One region of the Bradyrhizobium sp. USDA 4502 genome, then DNA from elsewhere that is predicted to be linked to it. Evidence: predicted binding sites of a transcription regulator. Region 1 holds the regulator's gene; each other region holds the start of a gene.

Evidence for each region. Region 1 encodes LexA, which represses DNA repair genes until DNA is damaged. Its sites were predicted from a motif close to TGTTCNNNNTGTGTTCNG; they were not measured.
Region 2: ACVW1B_RS35165 (YifB family Mg chelatase-like AAA ATPase) is a predicted target of LexA. The motif match lies at 2,955-2,972, and genes of this name have one in related genera.
Region 3: ruvC (crossover junction endodeoxyribonuclease RuvC) is a predicted target of LexA. The motif match lies at 2,305-2,322, and genes of this name have one in related genera.
Region 4: recA (recombinase RecA) is a predicted target of LexA. The motif match lies at 1,798-1,815, and genes of this name have one in related genera.

The regions. Positions count from the first base shown of each region.
Region 1 is NZ_JBSSGF010000001.1:3,182,446-3,187,237, reverse strand. It holds partial or broken gene ACVW1B_RS14580 (ComEC/Rec2 family competence protein) at 1-1,261, shown strand, start outside; gene ACVW1B_RS14575 (hypothetical protein) at 1,258-1,485, opposite strand; gene ACVW1B_RS14570 (hypothetical protein) at 1,631-2,059, opposite strand; gene lexA (transcriptional repressor LexA) at 2,303-3,007, opposite strand; gene ACVW1B_RS14560 (molybdopterin molybdotransferase MoeA) at 3,251-4,462, opposite strand; gene ACVW1B_RS14555 (HAD family hydrolase) at 4,489-4,792, opposite strand, start outside.
Region 2 is NZ_JBSSGF010000001.1:7,550,849-7,555,640, reverse strand. It holds gene ACVW1B_RS35175 (PAS domain-containing hybrid sensor histidine kinase/response regulator) at 1-621, opposite strand, end outside; gene ACVW1B_RS35170 (protease-associated domain-containing protein) at 725-1,246, opposite strand; gene ACVW1B_RS35165 (YifB family Mg chelatase-like AAA ATPase) at 1,366-2,904, opposite strand; gene ACVW1B_RS35160 (TonB-dependent siderophore receptor) at 3,627-4,792, shown strand, end outside.
Region 3 is NZ_JBSSGF010000001.1:8,627,978-8,632,769, forward strand. It holds gene ACVW1B_RS40235 (methyl-accepting chemotaxis protein) at 1-1,162, opposite strand, end outside; gene ACVW1B_RS40240 (YebC/PmpR family DNA-binding transcriptional regulator) at 1,375-2,121, shown strand; gene ruvC (crossover junction endodeoxyribonuclease RuvC) at 2,353-2,880, shown strand; gene ruvA (Holliday junction branch migration protein RuvA) at 2,877-3,494, shown strand; gene ruvB (Holliday junction branch migration DNA helicase RuvB) at 3,688-4,737, shown strand.
Region 4 is NZ_JBSSGF010000001.1:4,342,787-4,347,578, forward strand. It holds gene ACVW1B_RS20200 (hypothetical protein) at 1-377, opposite strand, end outside; gene recA (recombinase RecA) at 605-1,693, opposite strand; gene ACVW1B_RS20210 (hypothetical protein) at 2,385-2,675, opposite strand; gene ACVW1B_RS20215 (hypothetical protein) at 2,664-2,885, shown strand; gene ACVW1B_RS20220 (hypothetical protein) at 3,235-3,774, shown strand; gene ACVW1B_RS20225 (hypothetical protein) at 4,360-4,596, shown strand.

The DNA of each region.
Region 1 (4,792 bases):
GCGCTGGTCGCCGCGGCGTTCTATCTGTTGCTGTCGGGCGCGGAGGTCGCGACGCAACGGTCGTTCTTCATGACCGCCGTGGTGCTGCTCGCCGTGATCGTCGACCGCCGCGCGATCACCTTCCGGACGCTGGCGGTGGCGGCGCTGATCGTGCTCGCGATCGCGCCGGAGGCGCTGGTGCATCCCAGTTTCCAGATGTCGTTCGCCGCGACGCTCGGGCTGGTGGCGCTGGTGCAGATCGGGCTGCCGAACCTGCTGGCGTCGCCCGACCATTCGGCGACCGCGCGCGTCGCGCTGTGGGGCGGGCGCGAGCTCACGATGCCTGATGCTGGCCTCGCTGGTGGCGGGGCTGGCGACGACGCCCTATGCCGCATTCCATTTCCACCGCGTGACGCCCTACGGGCTGCTTGCGAACCTTGCGGCGATGCCTGTCGTCTCGGCGGTCGTGATGCCGGCCGGCCTGCTCGGGCTCGTCGCCATGCCGGTCGGCTTCGACGGACTGTTCTGGGCGATCATGGGTCTTGGCATCGACTGGATGATCCTGGTGACGCAATGGGTCGCCGCACTCCCGGGCGCGGTCGGCCGCATGGCGGCGTTCGGCATCGGGCCGCTGATCGCAGCGAGCGCCGGCATCATCCTGCTCGGGCTGCTGCGCACGCCGCTGCGCTGGTCAGGCGCGGTGCTGCTGCTGGTGGCCTCGGTCTGGGCGCTCAGGGTGCCGCAGCCGGACGTGCTGATCTCGGGCGACGGCCGCAACGTCGCGGTGCGTGGCGGTGACGGGTGGCTGCATCTGATGCACAGCGCCAAGGATGCATTTTTGGTCAAGGAGTGGCTGGCGGCGGACGCCGACGCGCGCACCGCCACCGATGCGTCGCTCGGCGAGGGCGTCTCGTGCGATGCCGGCGGCTGCGTGACCCAGGGACCCGGCGGCGTCTTCGTCGCGCTGGCGACCCGGCCGGAGGCGCTGGCGGACGACTGCGAGCGCGCAGCCCTGATCGTGACGGCGCGGCCGGCGCCGCAGGGCTGCGCGGCATCGGTGATCGATGCCGAGCGGCTGCGCCGCCACGGCGCGCTGGTGCTGCGAAGGATCAGGGACGGCTACGCCGTCGATGCGGTCAAGCCCGGCGGGATCGACCGGCCGTGGTCGCCGGCGGTTCCCGGCGACGGCGAGAGCGAAACGACGCTGCGCGCGCCCGCCGCCGCGCCGCGGCCTGCGGTGGATGCGACGCCGGCCGAGACCGATCTGCAGGGCGATGATTAGCCGTGGTCCGGCGAGGGGCCGCTCGGCAGCTCGAACAGGCCGAGATGGTATTCGTCGGAGTCGGGGCCGGCGTCGGGCTTCTTGACGAGGGTGAAGGAAGCCTCGGGAAATTGCTCCCAGACTTTCAGGTCGTCGGCCGTTACCGTCAGCCAACCGAACCGGAACATGTAGCGGCCCGGTTCCGTGACGCGTCCAGCCTTTTGCCATGTGACCTTATCGACCACCGCGCACGTCCTCCGTGCCCGATGATGCGCCAAGGCGCCGGCCGACGCAAATCTCCTTCTGCGCCCCGGAAGCGGGAGTCCGGGGTCGCCCGAAATTGCTTAGGTCATCCGCCGCCGAACAGCTCATTCCGCGGCGACGATGCGCTCAACCCAAAAACAGCGTTGCGAATGCGGAGGGCCGCCGCTCCACAACCTTCGGCTTCTGCTCGACCGGCGGATGCAGCGCCGGCAATTGCAGCACGCTAACGCGCTGTCCCTCGACCAGCTGGGTCACCAGCACATGGCTGCCGTCGGGGAATTCGACCGCGTCATGATGCCGATCAGGCACGTCGGGCTCGACTTCGTTGAACACGCCGACGCGATAGTTCAGCGTCTTGGTCCAGATCCAGCGGCTGTCGTAGCGAACGTTCTCGGCGAAAGCGAGCTCGGTGCCCGGCAGCATGCAGACCGCGACAGTGGGGTCATTCTCCGAAGCAAAGCCGCGGGTCGACGTGCCGCGGAACGTCGTCGTGATCAGCGTCTCTCCGACAATGGCGGGGCGCGATGCCACGGCGTGCAGACTATAGTCACACATCGGATGGCTCCTCATTTCGAGGTAGCGACCCGTGCCTCTCCTTGAGGCATTAGGGCCTCTACCAGAGTGGACGATAGCGAACGAGCGTCTGCTCGTTTCTGGGCGATTGTACGACTGGTCCGAGATCGCTCCGATCACAAACACGCGACGCTGCGCGAGAGGTATCGGAGCGCATCGGGCAGGCCGTACGCAAGGAACGATCCGACGTGTTGCTCGTTCCCGGCCGCCGCAAGTATTTGCAATTCAGTATTTGCGATAAAGGCCGATCAGCTTGCCCTGGATGCGGACCCGGTTCGGCGGCAGGATGCGCACTTCATAGGCGGTGTTGGCCGGCTCGAGCGCGATCGATGCGCCGCGGCGGCGGAAGCGCTTCAGGGTGGCTTCCTCCTCGTCGATCAGCGCCACCACGATGTCGCCGGTATTGGCGACGTCGTTGCGCTGGATCAGCGCCATGTCGCCGTCGAGGATGCCGGCATCGACCATCGAGTCGCCGCGCACCTCGAGCGCATAGTGCTCGCCGGCACCGAGCATGTCGGGCGGCACGCTGATGGTGTGGCTGCGGGTCTGCAGCGCCTCGATCGGCGTACCGGCGGCGATCCGGCCCATCACGGGGACCGCGACCGGACGGTTGCCGTCGTCCTCGGCAATCGGCGGCGTGCTGGCGCGCCGGCCGAGGGTGCCTTCGATGACGCTGGGCGTGAAGCCGCGGCGGCCGTTGCCGCCGCCGGCCGAGAGTTCGGGCAGCTTGATGACCTCGATGGCGCGGGCGCGGTTCGGCAGGCGGCGGATGAAGCCGCGCTCCTCCAGCGCAGTGATCAGGCGGTGGATACCGGACTTCGAGCGCAGGTCGAGTGCATCCTTCATCTCGTCGAAGGAGGGCGGTACGCCGGCCTCTTTCAGACGTTCATTGATGAAACGCAGTAGTTCGTACTGTTTGCGCGTGAGCATCTCGAGTATTCCCCCGGTTGATAGCGTCGTTCGATTCCGAGACTCTTCTGGTGGGGCCTGCAGGCCGGGCCTGACCTCAGGAGCATGTGCTCGATGCACCTGCTTCCACGCGGCTTCCCGATTGTAGACACCAGTACTCGAAACAAATCATGAACGGACACTATATGTTCGATATGTGTTCCGCAACCACTTAATTTCCGGTGAACGCGTCGGGCAACGCACAATCGGCGGGGCGCGAAAACCCTATTCGGGCAGTGTCAGAATCTCGCATTCGCTGCCTTCGACGGCCGCCGCTGCAAACGGCGGACGCACGAGAAGTGCCCGTGCCGCAGCGAGATTCCCGAGCAGCGACGAGTCCTGCTGCGTCACCGGCGTTGCGATCAGCGTGCCGTCCTCGCGCGCTTCGAGCCGCGCACGCAGATAGTCCTCGCGCTGGTCGTTGGCGGCGAGGTCGCGGCCGAGCAGGGCGCTCGCGCGGCGATGATGAATCACTTTCCGGCCGCTCAGCGCCCGAATCAACGGCACCAGGAACAGGAAGGCGCAGACATAGGACGACACCGGATTGCCGGGCAGACCGATCACCCGCATCGCGCCGAGCCGGCCATGCATCATCGGCTTGCCGGGCCGCATCGCAATCCGCCAGAACGCCATCTCGACGCCCTCGGCTTCCAGCGACCGCTTGACGAGATCGTGGTCGCCGACCGAGGCGCCGCCTGTCGTGATGAGGACATCGGCGCCGGCCTCGCGTGCCCGGCGGATGCCCGCCGTGGTCGCCTCTACCGTGTCGGCGGCAACGCCGAGGTCGACGGTCTCGGCGCCTTCGGCGCGCGCCAGCGCCCGCAGCGCGTAGCCGTTGGAATAGACGATCTGGCCGGGACCGGGCTGCGAGCCCGGCATCACCAGCTCGTCGCCGGTCGCCAGCACCGCGACCTTCGGGCGGCGGCGCACCGCAAGTTCCGGATAGTTCATGGCGGCCGCCAGCGACAGCGCGCGGTCGGACAGGCGGCTGCCGCCGGCGAGCAGCACCTCGCCCTCACGGAAGTCGACCCCAGCCGGGCGGATGTGCCGCCCGACGCTGGCGGCCTCCGTGATCGTGATGTGGTCGCCGTCGACGGCGGTGTCCTCCTGGATGATCACCGCGTCGGCGCCATTGGGGATCACGCCGCCGGTGAAGATCCGCACCGCCTCGCCGGCGCCGACCGTCCGCTCGAACGGCCGGCCGGCGGCGACTTCGCCGATCACCTTGAGCCGGGCCTTTAGATCAGCCGCATCGGCGGCGCGCACCGCATAGCCGTCCATCGCCGACATCGGCTGCGGCGGCTGGGTGCGGAGCGCCGCGAGGTCGTGCGCAAGCGTGCGGTGGTAGGCGGCATCGAGCGCGACCATCTCCTCCGGCAGCGGTTCGGCGCCGGCGAGGACGGCGGACAGGGCATCGGCAACCGGCATCAGGGCCACGCTCAGAGCTCCTCAATTCTTAATGTTCAAATTCCAAGTGCGGTCAAAGCCCTTGCCACGTCATCCGTCGACGTCACGTGGATAGCATGAAGGCCGCGCGCCCGCGCACCTTCGATATTGGCGGCCAGGTCGTCGAAGAACAGGATCCGCGACGCCGGCACGCCGATGGCTTTTACCACATGATCGTAGGCCTCGGCGTCGGGTTTGCGGAAGCCGATGCTCGAGGACAGGAAGACGTTGCGGAAATGGCTGAGCAGCTCGGCATGGGTGACCGAGAAATGCGCGACATGGGCCGGATTGGTGTTGGAGAAGGCGTAGAGCGGCATCCGC
Region 2 (4,792 bases), 4.4 Mb from region 1:
GCCGACGCTCTGCATCTCCGCCGGCGCGCCGGCATCGTTGCGCACGAGGCCTTCACGCCAGGCGATCCAGCGCGGCCCGAGCGGGCCCTCGATCTTCTGGTCGTAGACCCGCGTGCCGTTGGATTCGAGCGCGGTGTCGCCCTGCTCGAGCACCTTCAGCGTTGCGGTGCTGCCGATCAATTCGCTGCGGGGCCTCTGCGCCAGCTCGCAATAGGCATCGTTGGCATAGGTGATGAGGCCGTCGAGGTCGCGCAGCACGATCAGATCGTCTTGCGCCTCGAACAGGGTGGAGGCGCGCTGCTCGGCCTCCTGCAGTTCCCAGTTGCGGTCGGCCATCGCTTCATTGTGCATGGCGATGGTACGCAGCCGCTTGCGCATCAGCCGCAGGCGGATGCCGAGCGTCACGATCCAAAGGCAGGCGATCGCGAACAGGAAGCTGACCCCGATCGCGAATGCATTGGGATCGTAGCCGCTCTGTTGCGAGAGCGCGCCCGAAATGAACCCGAAGGCGCTGCCGAACGCGACAGAGAAGATCGTGAACGAGCGCACGATCGTCGCGAGCCAGGAATGGCGCCGGAGGAAGCGGCGAAGGCGCAACTTGATCCGGAAGAAACGCCCCATCAATGATGACCCTAAGACAGCTTGATCTGGCGCTGACGATGCGTCGGCCAGCTTGCAAAGTGCTTGAAATTGGTGGCCATTTCGCGCTGCCCTCAGAACAAGGTTAGCGGGAGGTTAATTCCGCCATGACCCGGTTCGGGACGCGCTTGTCAGGTTCGGGCGTTGCGGCTTCAAGGCGGCGGTGTCCACCGCGGGCGCTGACGATCAGGGCCGCGGCATCCCGCGCTGAGAACGTCTTCGACTGCACGAAGACACGATAGTCGGACGGGCCAGCATCACGCGTCAGATAGATGACGGGGCCGGTTGCCGAGGCATCGCCGGAAATCCCGATCAGCTGCGCCGTCGCGCTGCTCTCGCAGGCGCCGGCCTCGGCGTCGTCGATGTCGTCGATCACGGTGAAGTCGGCGGCGTCGGCGCTGTCGGCGATCTGGACCCGGACGGTGGCCTGGCTGGGGTCGTCAGTGAAGTTGACGTGAAGCTGCGCCAGCCAGGGGATCGATGCGATCTGCATCGTGGCGCCGCCCACCTCGATGCAGGGCCGCGGGCCCGGCAGGAATTCGGCGCGGGCAAGGACCGCGGCCACGGCAAGGGGGACCACCGAGGTCAGAATCTTCAAACGCAACATGACACAACTCGCTCGACCCAAGCTTGCCGCCGATCGCGGTGCTTATGGTTTGCGGAGCGTAAATGAGAGTGGTTACTGTCACGTTGACGCGGCGGGCACCGGGCGGAAAGCGGCGGAGATCACGCGGCGCGACGCAAATCGTCGGCCAATGCACGATAGGACAGCGCTTCGGCGAGATGCAGCCGGCCGATCGTCTCGGCGCCGTTGAGATCGGCAAGCGTGCGCGCCACCCGCAGCACGCGGTGATAGCCGCGCGCGGTGAGGTGCATGTTGTCGGCCGCCTCGCGCAGCAGCTTCTGCCCATGCGCGTCGGGCTGCGCGATGGTCTCGAGCAGCGAGCTCGGCGCTTCCGCATTGGTGCGGACGTGCGGCATGCCGGCCGCCGCGTAGCGCGCGAGCTGGATGTCGCGCGCGGCCGCGACGCGGGCGGCAACCTCGGCCGAGCCCTCCGCCGGCGGCGGCAGGATCAGATCCGCCGCGGTGACGGCGGGCACCTCGATCCGCAGGTCGATGCGATCCATCAGCGGACCGGAGATCCGCATCTGGTAGTCGGCGGTGCAGCGGTCGAGCCGGCCGCGCTTGCAGGAATAGCCGGGCTCATAGGCGTGGCCGCAACGGCACGGGTTCATGGCCGCGACCAGCATGAAGCGCGCCGGATAGGTGACGCGGTGGTTGGCCCGGCTCACCGAAACCTCGCCGTTCTCCAGCGGCTGGCGCAGCGAATCCAGCACGCGCGGATCGAACTCCGGCAATTCGTCGAGGAACAGCACGCCCTGATGCGCCAGCGAGATCTCGCCCGGCTTGGCGCGCATGCCGCCGCCGGTCAGCGCGGCCATGCTGGCGGAATGATGCGGGCTGCGGAACGGGCGTCGCGCGGTCAAGGCGCCGTCGCGGATCTCGCCGGCAACCGAGGCGATCATCGAGACTTCGAGCAGCTCGGACGGCGACAGCGGCGGCAGGATCGAGGGCAGTCGCGCCGCCAGCATCGATTTGCCGGCGCCGGGCGAGCCGATCATCAGCAGATGATGCCCGCCGGCGGCGGCGATCTCGAGCGCGCGTTTCGCGCTCTCCTGGCCCTTGATGTCGCGCAGGTCCAGAAGCGCTTCCTCGCGCTCATGCACCTTCGGCTGCGGGCGTGACAGCACCTGCGTGCCCTTGAAGTGGTTGGCGATCTGGATCAGCGAGTGTGCCGCGATGATCTGGATGTCCGGACTGGCCCAGGCGGCTTCCGAACCGCAGGCGGCCGGGCAGATCAATCCCTCGTCGCGCGAATTGGCGCCGATTGCCGCGGGCAGCACGCCCGCCACCGGCGCGAGCGAGCCGTCGAGCCCGAGCTCGCCGAGCACGGTGAAGCCGTTCAGCGCATCCGGCGGGATCGCGCCGATCGCCGCCATCAGGCCGAGCGCGATCGGCAGGTCGTAATGGCTGCCCTCCTTGGGCAGGTCGGCGGGTGCGAGGTTGACGGTGATGCGGCGGGCGGGAAGCGCGAGGCCGGAGGCGATCAGCGCCGAACGCACGCGTTCGCGGGCTTCCGACACCGCCTTGTCGGGCAGGCCGACGATCGCGAATGCAGGCAATCCCGGCGCAACCTGGACCTGCACGTCGACCGCGCGGGCCTCGATCCCCTCGAATGCGACGGTGGAAACGCGCTGAACCATGCTGCCCCTATCTTCCGCAATCGAAGGTAGCGGAACCGGGCGACAAGTGCAAGAACATTACAGGAACGTTCGCGACACCGAGGGCTGGTCGCCCGGTACCAATTCACCGCGCGGCGCATCCGCTTCCGGCCGGTGCGGAGGCGTCGGGCGTCGCGCGCGATGACGCGCGCCTCGCGCGATCGAACACAGCTCGCATCGTCGACAACTGCAGGAATCATTTTCAAGAATCATTCCAGCTCGATGAGCATCGCGCGCTTATTGTCGCAGCGCGTCGTCGATTTCCCCGCTGTTTCAGCGATCGCACACTGATCGCGCGCGCAGTCTCGATCTATTCCAACTGCCGAGGTCTGTACTCGCGAGCCCCGCGCTGTAGAGCCGGATCACAAATCCATCCAGGCTGACATCAGGGGCGCCTTCGCGTGATCGATCGACTTGCTTCGCATTCCACCCGTCAACATCCAGCGCTGCGAACGATCGGTCTGTGTACCGCCGCCGTCCTTGCCGCAGGAGTCACGACCGAACGCGCCGACGCGCAATCGGAACTGCCGCCGGTGAGCGTGGACGCGCCTCAGCAGCGCGCGATCACTGCGAATGCAAAACCGGTTCGTCGTCCGGTGGCCGCACGCGCAAGCCGCGCCAACCGCGTGGCTCGATCCCAGCAGGCGACGCCGCCAGCGGCGGCACGATCCGGTGCCGGCGCCGGCGAGCGAGCCGGCGGTCCAGTGGACGGGTTCGTTGCCACGCGTTCGGGCACGGCGACCAAGACCGACACGCCGCTGATCGAAATCCCGCAATCGATCTCGGTCGTCACGACGGACCAGATCAGGAACCAGGGTGCGGAATCGGTGGGCGCGGCATTGCGCTACACCGCAGGCGTCAGCGGCGACGTGAATGGCGGCTCGGACACCCGCTTCGGCGGCCTGCAGATCCGCGGCTTCGACATGACGATGCCGGGCCTCTATCTCGACGGCCTGCGGCTGCCGAGCAGCAACTATGTGCACTTCCTCGGGCTCGATCCGTACGGCGCCGAGCGCCTCGAGGTCCTGAAGGGGCCGTCCTCCGCGATGTTCGGCGGCAGCGGCACCGGCGGCATCCTCAACTATGTCAGCAAGCTGCCGACCGCGCGCGAGTTCGGCGAAGTGTCGCTGTCCGGCGGCAGCTTCAACCGCTATCAGGGCGAGTTCGATATCGGCGGCCGCGCCAACAAGGAAGGAACGGTGCTGTGGCGCCTGACCGGCGTCGCGCGCGATGGTGAGACCCAGGTCGACTACACCAAGGACAATCGCGTCTTCATCGCGCCCGCCGTCACCGTGAAGCCGAACGAGGACACCACGATCACTTTCCTCGCGAACTACCAGAAGGAACGCACCGGCTGGGGCCTGCAATTCCTGCCGCCGTCCGGCACCGTCTGGGCCAATAACGGCCACTACATTCCGAACACGCGCTTCGTCGGCGAGCCCGGCTTCAACCAGTTCGACACCGAGCAGTCCTCGGTCGGCTACATGCTGTCGCACGACTTCAACGAGGCGCTGACCTTCCGCCAGAACCTGCGCTATTCGTGGATGCACAACGAGCAGAAGAGCTTCTACGGCACCGGCTATGCGTCGGCCACCGACGAGGCTGCGGGCCTGCTGTCGCGCGGCGGCGCCGGCGGCAGCTCGACGATCGGTTCCTTCGCGGTCGACAACCAGCTGCAGGGCAAGTTCGTCACCGGCCTGCTGAGCCACACGACGCTGTTCGGCGTCGATTACCGCAACACCTCGTTCCGCGACATGGCCTCGAGCTACAGCACCGGCAAGCTCAACGTCTTCGCGCCGGTCTATACCAACAGCTGGACCAACAACGGACCGTATGACGACACCGGCATCAAGCAGTCGCAGGCCGGCCT
Region 3 (4,792 bases), 5.4 Mb from region 1:
TCCGGATCCGGCACGCGCCGATCTCCGGCAATGTCGCGTTCAGGGTCTCTTGCGCCGGCAGCTTCTCGGCATCGGCGCCGCCGATCAAAATGCCGTCCATCGCGATCTCGTAGACCGGTGCGGTGACGATGCCGCGCGTGGTCGTGATCTCGATCTTGAGGCTGCAAGGCAGGCGCTCGTTCTTGCGCGGATCGCCGCGCTCGTCCTGGCGCAGCAGCACCGCGCAGCGCGCTTTCAGCTTCTGCGCGAACGCAGTCACCGCCTTGCCGGCCTTGGCGACATTGTCGCCATGCGCGGCGGCTTCGCGCGTTGCCGAGTCGATCTCGCCGGCGCTGGTGCCGACCGAGACGATGAAGTGCGAGGCGGAGGCGGCGTTCTGCCCCATCTCGCCGGTGATTTCATTCTGCTCGGCGACCGCGCCGTTGACGTTCTCGAACACCGGGCGGATCTTTTCGATCGCCTGGGAGATGCGGTGCACCGCGTCGGCCGATCCGGTGGCGTCCTTCTGCAATGCCTCGATCTTGCGGGTGATCTCCTCGGTCGCGCTCTGGGTCTGCACCGCCAGCGCCTTGACCTCGGTTGCGACCACCGCAAAGCCCTTGCCGGCGGCACCGGCGCGCGCCGCCTCGATCGTCGAGTTCAGTGCAAGCAGCGTGGTCTGCCGCGCGATCTGCGCGATCAGATTGACGACGTTGCCGATCGCGGCTGAGGATTCGCGCAGGCGATCGACATTGGCGGTGGCCTCGCGCGCCGCGGCCGCGGCGTCGTCAGCGAGCTGGCTCGCACTGCGCACCTGCGCCCCGATGCCCTCGGCGGAGTGGGTGAAGCGGTCGGCGGCTTGCGAGAACGTCGTCGCGGTGCTCTGCGCATCGCTGCTGCGGCCGGTCAGCGCGTCGGTGCGGGTGCGGATGGTGGCGAGCTTGGCTGCCGTCGCCTCGGCGCCGTCGGCGACCGAGCTCGCGGCGCGTTCGAGCTGGCGGATCATCGCGCCGAGCTCGAGTTCCAGCAATTCCAGGATCTCCTTGGAGGAATCCTTGGATGAATCCTTGGCCGAATCAGTCTCGGCCGAGACCTCAGGGGTTGCGGCCGCGGTTGGAACCTGCGGCGCGACGGCCGGCGCAGCCGGCTCCGGCACTTGCTTTCGAAACAAACCGAACGCCATGTGGGCTCTTTGGGGCTGTGGAAAGTTGCGGCGGGACGGGGCGATCCTCGCATCCGGGCATGAAGTCATGGTTAACAAGTGCCTCATATTCCGGCTTGCGGTAGTATTCCTCCGCCGGAGGGCCCCGGCGATCCTTTGATTTTGACCGTGAGGGGCCTATAAGGCCGCGTTTTCCATTCCTGTTCAGACCCTAAGCTCCGAAGAGACGTCGCATGGCCGGCCATTCCCAATTCAAGAACATCATGCACCGCAAGGGCCGGCAGGATGCCCAGAAGTCGAAGCTTTTCGGCAAGCTGGCCCGCGAAATCACCGTGGCGGCCAAGCTCGGCACCCCGGACCCGGCGATGAATCCGCGGTTGCGCGCCGCCGTGGTCGCGGCCCGCGCCGAGAACATGCCCAAGGACAATATCGACCGTGCCATCAAGAAGGCCGCGGGCAATGAGGGCGAGAACTATGACGAGATCCGCTACGAGGGTTATGGCCCCGGCGGCGTCGCCGTCATCGTCGAGGCGCTGACCGACAACCGCAACCGCGCCGCTTCCGATATCCGCTCCTTCTTCACCAAGTCGGGCGGCAATCTCGGCGAAACCGGCTCGGTCGCCTTCATGTTCGACCGCACCGGCATCATCGAATACGACGCCAAGGTCGCCTCCGACGACGCCATGCTGGACGCCGCGATCGAGGCCGGCGCCGACGACGTGGTCTCCAGCGAAGGCGGCCACGAGGTCTACGCCTCGCAGGACACTTTCCGCGAAGTCGCAAAAGCGCTGGAAGCGAAGTTCGGCGAGCCGCGCAAGGCGGCGCTGACCTGGAAGCCGCAGAACACCGTTTCGGTCGACGACGAGACCGGCGAAAAACTGTTGAAGCTGATGGACCTGCTCAACGAGCACGACGACGTCCAGAACGTGTTCGCCAATTTCGAGGTGTCCGACGCGCTGATCGCGAAGATGGGCGGGTAAGAGCGTCGTCCGCCCCCAACACACCACTGTCATCGCCCGCGAAGGCGGGCGACCCAGCATTCCAGAGACCTGCGTTTGATTCGAGAAGCCGCGGCGTACGTCATCCCCGCTCCCGTGCGCAATTGCGCACTAGGCGGGGATGACGAGCGGGCCGAGTACAACGACACGCGGAGCAGGGGATGGCGCTCCGTTTGTGTTTCGTTCTCCCGGCGCAGGCGGTATCACTACCCCATGACATCCCAGCCGATTCGCTCCCCCGTCCGCATCATCGGTATCGATCCGGGTCTCCGCCGCACCGGCTGGGGGGTGATCGAGACCGAAGGCAACCGTCTCGTCTATATCGCCTGCGGTTCGGTCGAACCGCCGGACGATCTGCCGCTGGCGAGCCGGCTGCTCGCGATCCATGAGGGGCTGGCCGCCGTGCTCGCCGATTACAAGCCTGCGGAGGCGGCGGTCGAGCAGACCTTCGTCAACAAGGACGGCGTGGCCACGCTGAAGCTCGGCCAGGCGCGCGGCGTCGCCATGCTGGCGCCAGCAATGTTCGGTATCTCGGTCGCCGAATACGCGCCCAACCAGGTCAAGAAGACCGTGGTCGGCGCCGGACATGCCGAGAAGAACCAGATCCAGGTGATGCTGAAGATCCTGCTGCCGAAAGCCGAGCCGCCGTCCGCCGACGCCGCGGACGCGCTCGCGGTCGCGATCACCCACGCCCACCACCGCCAGAGCATCGCGCTGCGGCTCAGGGTGGCGAACCTATGATCGGCAAGCTGAAGGGTCTGATCGATTCCTATGGCGAGGATTACGTGATCCTCGACGTCGGCGGCGTCGGTTATCAGGTGCATTGTGCGAGCCGCACGTTGCAGGCGTTGCCGTCGCCGGGCGGCGCCGCCGTGCTCTCGATCGAGACCTACGTCCGCGAGGACCAGATCAAACTGTTCGGCTTCCGCAGCGATCACGAGCGCGAATGGTTTCGCCTGCTGCAGACCGTGCAGGGGGTCGGCGCCAAGGTCGCGCTCGCGGTGCTCGGCACGCTGCCGCCGACCGATCTCGCCAACGCCATCGCGCTGCGCGACAAGGCGGCGGTGGCGCGGACGCCGGGTGTCGGGCCGAAGGTCGCCGAGCGCATCGTCAGCGAATTGAAGGACAAGGCGCCGGGCTTTGCCGATGTCGATCCCGCGGTGGTGCAACTGTCTGGCGCGATCGACAACAACCGCGCGCCGCGTCCGGTCACCGACGCGATTTCGGCGCTGGTCAATCTCGGCTACGGCCAGCCGCAGGCCGCCGCCGCCATCGCCGCCGCCTCGCGCAGCGCCGGTGAGAGCGCCGAGACCGCGCAGCTGATCCGGCTGGGCTTGAAGGAACTGTCGAAGTGATCCGTGGATTGGAGCGCCTCTGTTCTTCACCTCGCCCCGCTTGCGGGGAGAGGTCGGATCGCATCGCAGATGCGATCCGGGTGAGGGGGTACAGGTCTCGACACACATTGCGCTCGCGGAAGGAGCCCCTCACCCCAACCCTCTCCCCGCAAGAGCGGGGAGAGGGAGAACAATCTCGTGTTAGTCTCGCATCATGAATACGCCCTCGCGCATGGTCTCGCCTGAACGCCGCTCCGACGATGTCGGTGACACCGCGCTGCGGCCGCAGTCGCTGACCGAGTTCGTCGGTCAGGCCCAGGCGCGCAAGAATCTCTCGATCTTCATCGAGGCTGCGAAGAAACGCGGCGAGGCGCTCGATCATGTGCTGTTCGTCGGTCCCCCCGGCCTCGGCAAGACCACGCTGGCGCAGATCGTCGCGCGTGAGCTCGGCGTCGGCTTTCGTGCGACCTCCGGCCCTGTCATTGCGAAGGCCGGCGATCTCGCAGCGCTGCTGACCAATCTCGAAGAGCGCGACGTGCTGTTCATCGACGAGATCCATCGCCTCAGCCCGGCGGTCGAGGAAGTGCTCTATCCCGCGATGGAGGATTTTCAGCTCGACCTGATCATCGGCGAAGGTCCCGCGGCGCGTTCTGTGAAAATCGAATTGTCGAAATTCACCCTGGTCGGCGCGACGACGCGTGCGGGGCTGCTCACCAATCCCTTGCGCGACCGCTTCGGCATTCCGATCCGGCTCAATTTCTACACCGAGGAAGAGCTCGAGAAGATCGTCACCCGCGGCGCCCGCGTGCTCAATATCGGCATGAGTCCTGATGGCGCAAATGAGATCGCGCGCCGCGCCCGCGGCACGCCGCGCATCGCCGGCCGCCTGCTGCGCCGGGTGCGCGACTTTGCCTCCGCCGCCGATGCCGATTCCGTCGACCGCGGCATCGCTGACCGGGCGTTGAGCGCGCTCGAGGTGGACAGCGTCGGGTTAGACGCGATGGACCGGCGCTATCTCACCACCATCGCGTTGAACTATGGCGGCGGGCCGGTCGGCGTCGAGACCATGGCGGCGGCGCTGTCGGAGCCGCGCGATGCGATCGAGGACATCATCGAGCCCTATCTGATCCAGTGCGGCTATCTGCAGCGTACTCCGCGTGGCCGGCTCCTGACCTCGCATGCTTTCCGTCATCTCGGTCTCGCCGAGCCGAACCGCGATCCCTCGCAATTCGGCCTGTTCGGCGGCAATGGCGACGAGGACTGACGCATGATCCGGAAGAGCGCGAAGCGGTTCTTCATGCTGAAGCAAAAGCCCTCCG
Region 4 (4,792 bases), 1.2 Mb from region 1:
TCGGTCTGGACCAGCTTGAGCTTCGCTACGATGTGGCGGTGCGGGCGGAGCACGTCGAGCAACCAGGCCAGCACCAACTGGTCATTCGGCTGGGGATCAGCCCATAGCTCGACGCTATCGCAACGCTCGCACAACTCGACAAGCCCAATGTCCCGACCGATCGAGCCGGTCCATCTTGAACTGGCGAAGTCGAGCCAGTGCGTGTCGAAATCGACGTGCTTTGCGGAACGCGGTTCCAGCAGGGTCGTGAGGTCATCCGACGAGGGCATTTTCCCCCAAACGAAGCGCGGCCTCAACCCGACGACGATGTCCGCCCTTCCCGCCTGCCTCAGGCGATAGCTCGCGAGTTCACTTGTCGCCAGGATCAGACTTGTCACGATGCTCTCCGGCTACGCGGGATGGCATCAGCACCGCAAGCTGAGGATCAACTGCTTTACAAAAGACACACAAAACCAAACGGGCGCCGAGGACGTCGGCAACTCAACGTCCTCAGCGCCCGCTTGCAGGGAAGTCATGTGATCGCTTGAGCATGATCTCCGCGCAAACGCTTCGCGTTTGTCGCGAGGGAAAACCGCTTCGCACTTTTCCGGATCATGCTGGAGGCTTACTCTTCCGTCGGCTCCTCGCCCTCGGCGTCGCGCTCGGGCGTGCCGGCGAGGATCTGCTCGGAGATCAGGCCGGAGTTCTGCCGGATCGCGGCTTCGATCTTGGCGGTGATGTCGGGATTCGACTTCAGGAACGCCTTGGAATTCTCGCGACCCTGGCCGAGCCGCTGGCTGTCATAGGAGAACCAGGCGCCGGACTTCTCGACGATGCCGGCCTTGACGCCGAGGTCGAGGATCTCGCCCATCTTGGAAACGCCCTCGCCATACATGATGTCGAACTCGACCTGCTTGAAGGGCGGCGCCAGCTTGTTCTTCACCACCTTGACGCGGGTGGTGTTGCCGACGACTTCGTCGCGCTCCTTGATCGCGCCGATGCGGCGGATGTCGAGACGAACCGAGGCATAAAACTTCAGCGCGTTGCCGCCGGTGGTGGTCTCCGGCGAGCCGTACATCACGCCGATCTTCATGCGGATCTGGTTGATGAAGATCACCATGGTATGGGACTTGTTGATCGAGGCGGTCAGCTTGCGCAGCGCCTGGCTCATCAGGCGGGCCTGCAGGCCCGGCAGCGCATCGCCCATCTCGCCCTCGAGCTCGGCCTTCGGCACCAGCGCCGCAACCGAATCGACCACCAGCACGTCGACTGCGCCGGAACGCACCAACGTGTCGCAGATTTCCAGCGCCTGTTCGCCGGTGTCCGGCTGCGAGATCAAGAGCTCATCGATGTTGACGCCGAGCTTGCGTGCATAGACCGGGTCGAGCGCGTGTTCGGCGTCGATGAAGGCGCAGATGCCGCCCTTCTTCTGCCCTTCCGCCACGGTGTGCAGCGCCAGCGTGGTCTTGCCCGAGGATTCCGGCCCGTAGATCTCAACGACGCGTCCCTTCGGCAGACCGCCGACGCCGAGCGCGATATCGAGCCCGAGTGATCCCGACGACACCGTCTCGACATCCATCGAACGGTCGTTCTTGCCGAGCTTCATCACCGAGCCCTTGCCGAACTGGCGCTCGATCTGGGAGAGCGCGGCTGAGAGGGCCTTGGACTTGTCCATGGAGGATCCTTCGACGATACGCAGTGCAGTGGCGGACATTTGGGATGTGCTCCTTATTGCGGGGATTCGCTAGCGGGACAAACGGGCGATGAGATCAGGCGGAATGCATTGTTGATGGGAACCTACGTACCACGTTTGTTCTATGTTCGCAATATGTTCTTCGAGCAGACCGGTGCTGTCCGTATTTAAGCCCCCGTGTCCTAAATTGAATTTCAGAGTGTCCTAGTTCGGATTAAGCGAACGGAAACCGTAGCTTGGCGGTTGTTCTCAGTAGGACTACCGAGAGCGCCATTGGATGTTCTGGCTCCATCAATTTCCGTGGGACGCTATCTGTTCTTGATTTAGCTCAACGAGCGGAACAGCCGGCGTCTGTTAGCGCGGTTTGTAAATCGCAATGACTTGGCGGAATTCGTCGTCGTCATCGACGGTCAGTAAACCGACGACCATCCAGCCTGCGCATAAGCCGAGAACCATCAGCGCCGTTTTTAGCCACTGTCTCATAAAGGCTAGTATGCTCCGAGAACCAGGCATTTTACCACCCCATGGCGCGTTGCCGTGGCACAAATTGCACTAGCGGCTATCCGGCATTCAGGAATAGGATTTCAACCCCAACCGCAGGGGTTGTGTCATGGGCAGTGACCTACCTTTCAATGCGCTCATTGTGGCGCTCGGGCTGAGCCCCATCGCAATAGTGGCTATCGTCCTATTGATGTGAAAAACGGAGGCCGCCTCAGTTGGCGGCCTCTTTCGGTGCATCAGGCGGCAACGGGATTGGCAACTCAAGCTGATGTTCGAAACCAAATCGTTTGGCGATTTTGTTTTCGTATTCCTGTTTATCCTCGGAGGACTCTGCCATTTCCAGCACTCGCCCTAGGTGCCTGCCCAGCGCGCGCGCTCCGATGATATTCAAAAGCTGAAATAGCTTCTTCGCTCGATCTCCTCCGCGCGTCTTATGCGCCTTGAGAAGTTCGAAGATTTTCCCGCTGCTCTGAGCAAGTGGATAATAGACATGGTTCACCATGCCGCAACGGTGAGCCTGTACGTGGCCCACTACAATCTGTGCCGCGTACATGAGGCACTGCGGACCACGCCGGCGGTCGCGCTGGGCATTGCTGAGCGGGTCTGGACGATTGGTGATTTGCTGGACGCCGTGCTGCCGTTGGAGCCCAACCGGCCGGTTCGCGTACAGCGGAACTTCCGGGTAATTGATGGGGGCAAAGGCCAAAGCTAGATTGGAGTTGTGTGACGAATTGAACACAACTCATTAACTATTGAAGAAACCGTAATTTTTCAGGAACATTTAGGTGTTGACAACTGTTTACACATGCCTAAGTTCTGGGTGTGTCGATGGCCGGTAGGCCAAGGCATCCAAACAAGGAAATCGAGGGGGCCGTTCAATATGCAGAAGCAGCAGGTTGGACGGTTACAATCTCTAATGGGCACGCGTGGGGCCGAATGTATTGCGCCCATCATACACGCGAAGGATGCCAAGTCAGTATTTGGTCAACTCCAAAAAATGCAGAGGGGCATGCAAGGTCTTTGAAGAGATCAGTTGATCGTTGTACGTGCGGGAGATGAAGATGAAAAAGTATGAGTTCACCATCATCGCTTCGGGTCTCGATCCAAACTCTCCTGATTTCGAGGATAAGTTTTTCGAAGCTGGATGCGACGACGCCACTATTGCATTTGTGAAGGGCCGCATTCTTGTTGAGTTCGAGCGCGAGGCTCGGAATTTTATCCACGCCCTTGTCTCAGCCATTGTGGACGTACAAAAGACTGGCGCGGTCGTTGAGCACATTGAGCCGGACTATCTTGTGAGCCTGTCAGACATCGCCGACAGGACCAACATGTCGCGGGCCGCCATCTCTCTATTTGCGAAGGGCGAGCGCGGTCAGGACTTCCCTGCCCCTGTTTCGCGCATCACAAGTGAGAGCCCGCTATGGGACTGGTTCCATGTGGCTCGATGGATGTACAAGCGCGGATCGCTGACGTTAGAAAGCGTAATCCGCGCGAAGATGGTAAGGCAGGTCAACCGCGCCGTCTCAGAAACAGGTGGCCGGCTAGAGCAGTCCCGATACGGTCGTAAGCTATTGCAAGAGATTCATGCAGTAGCCGCATGATCCGAGAGCCCGGCGCGAGCCGGGCTTTTTGGGGCCCCAAAGAAACGGCCCCAGCGAGCGGAGGGTTAATCACGCGAACAGAAGCCACACTATGCTGGCAAGAAGCGAGATGAACGAGACCGCCACGAGACCGACGAGAGCAATCTCCACACCGTCTATCCGATCAGAATACAGCCGCATTGAAATCATCCCTCCCAGCGATAAGGGATCGACTTCTGTAACGGATCGGAAGGTGTCCTAGTTCCCGGCAGCGGGTGTCCTAATTAGGACAGCACCAGCAGACCAAGTGCTGTCCGTCTTTAAGCCCCCGTACCCTAATTTGATTTTTGGAGTGTCCTAGTTCGGATTAAGCGAACGGAAACCGTAGCTTGGCCGGTGTTCTCAGTAGGACTACCGAGGCACCCCATCGGATGTTCTATCCCCGTCCCGCCTTTGACCGAGATCAGGGAATTTAATCTTGAGAGAACGAACCGGGGGCAACGGAACGTGATACGATATCACCATCACCGGCCAAGGCTTTGCCCGTAGGCGTCGGTGGCTGAGAGACCAACAGCGCTCCCGCCTGCATAGGAAGGGAGCGCGGCCATGCCGAACCATTCCACAATAGCGCACCGCGAGATGCAGCTTCGCCATTTGGAGCAAGCCGAGCAGCATATTGCCCAAGGCGAGCGACACATCGCCGAGCAAGAGGAACTGATCGAGCACCTTGCCAATCACGGGCATGATCTAGCGGAAGCGAAGAAGCTTCTGGATAACTTCTACTCATGCCAGGTTTTGCACGTTCAGCACCGCGACCGAATCCGCAGAGAGCTGGGAGAGTAAAGGGCCACCTCAGTTGACGGCCTATTCTCATCTAGCGCACGATTAATTTCCTAGCGTGGCACAAACTGCACTTTGTTTTGGTGGTCATCCCGAGTTAGATTCCAACCTCACGCAGAGGTTGTGTCATGACCAGTGACCTACTTTTTAGAGCGAGCATTGTGGTGCTGGGGCTGTGCCCCATTGCTATCGCTGCGAT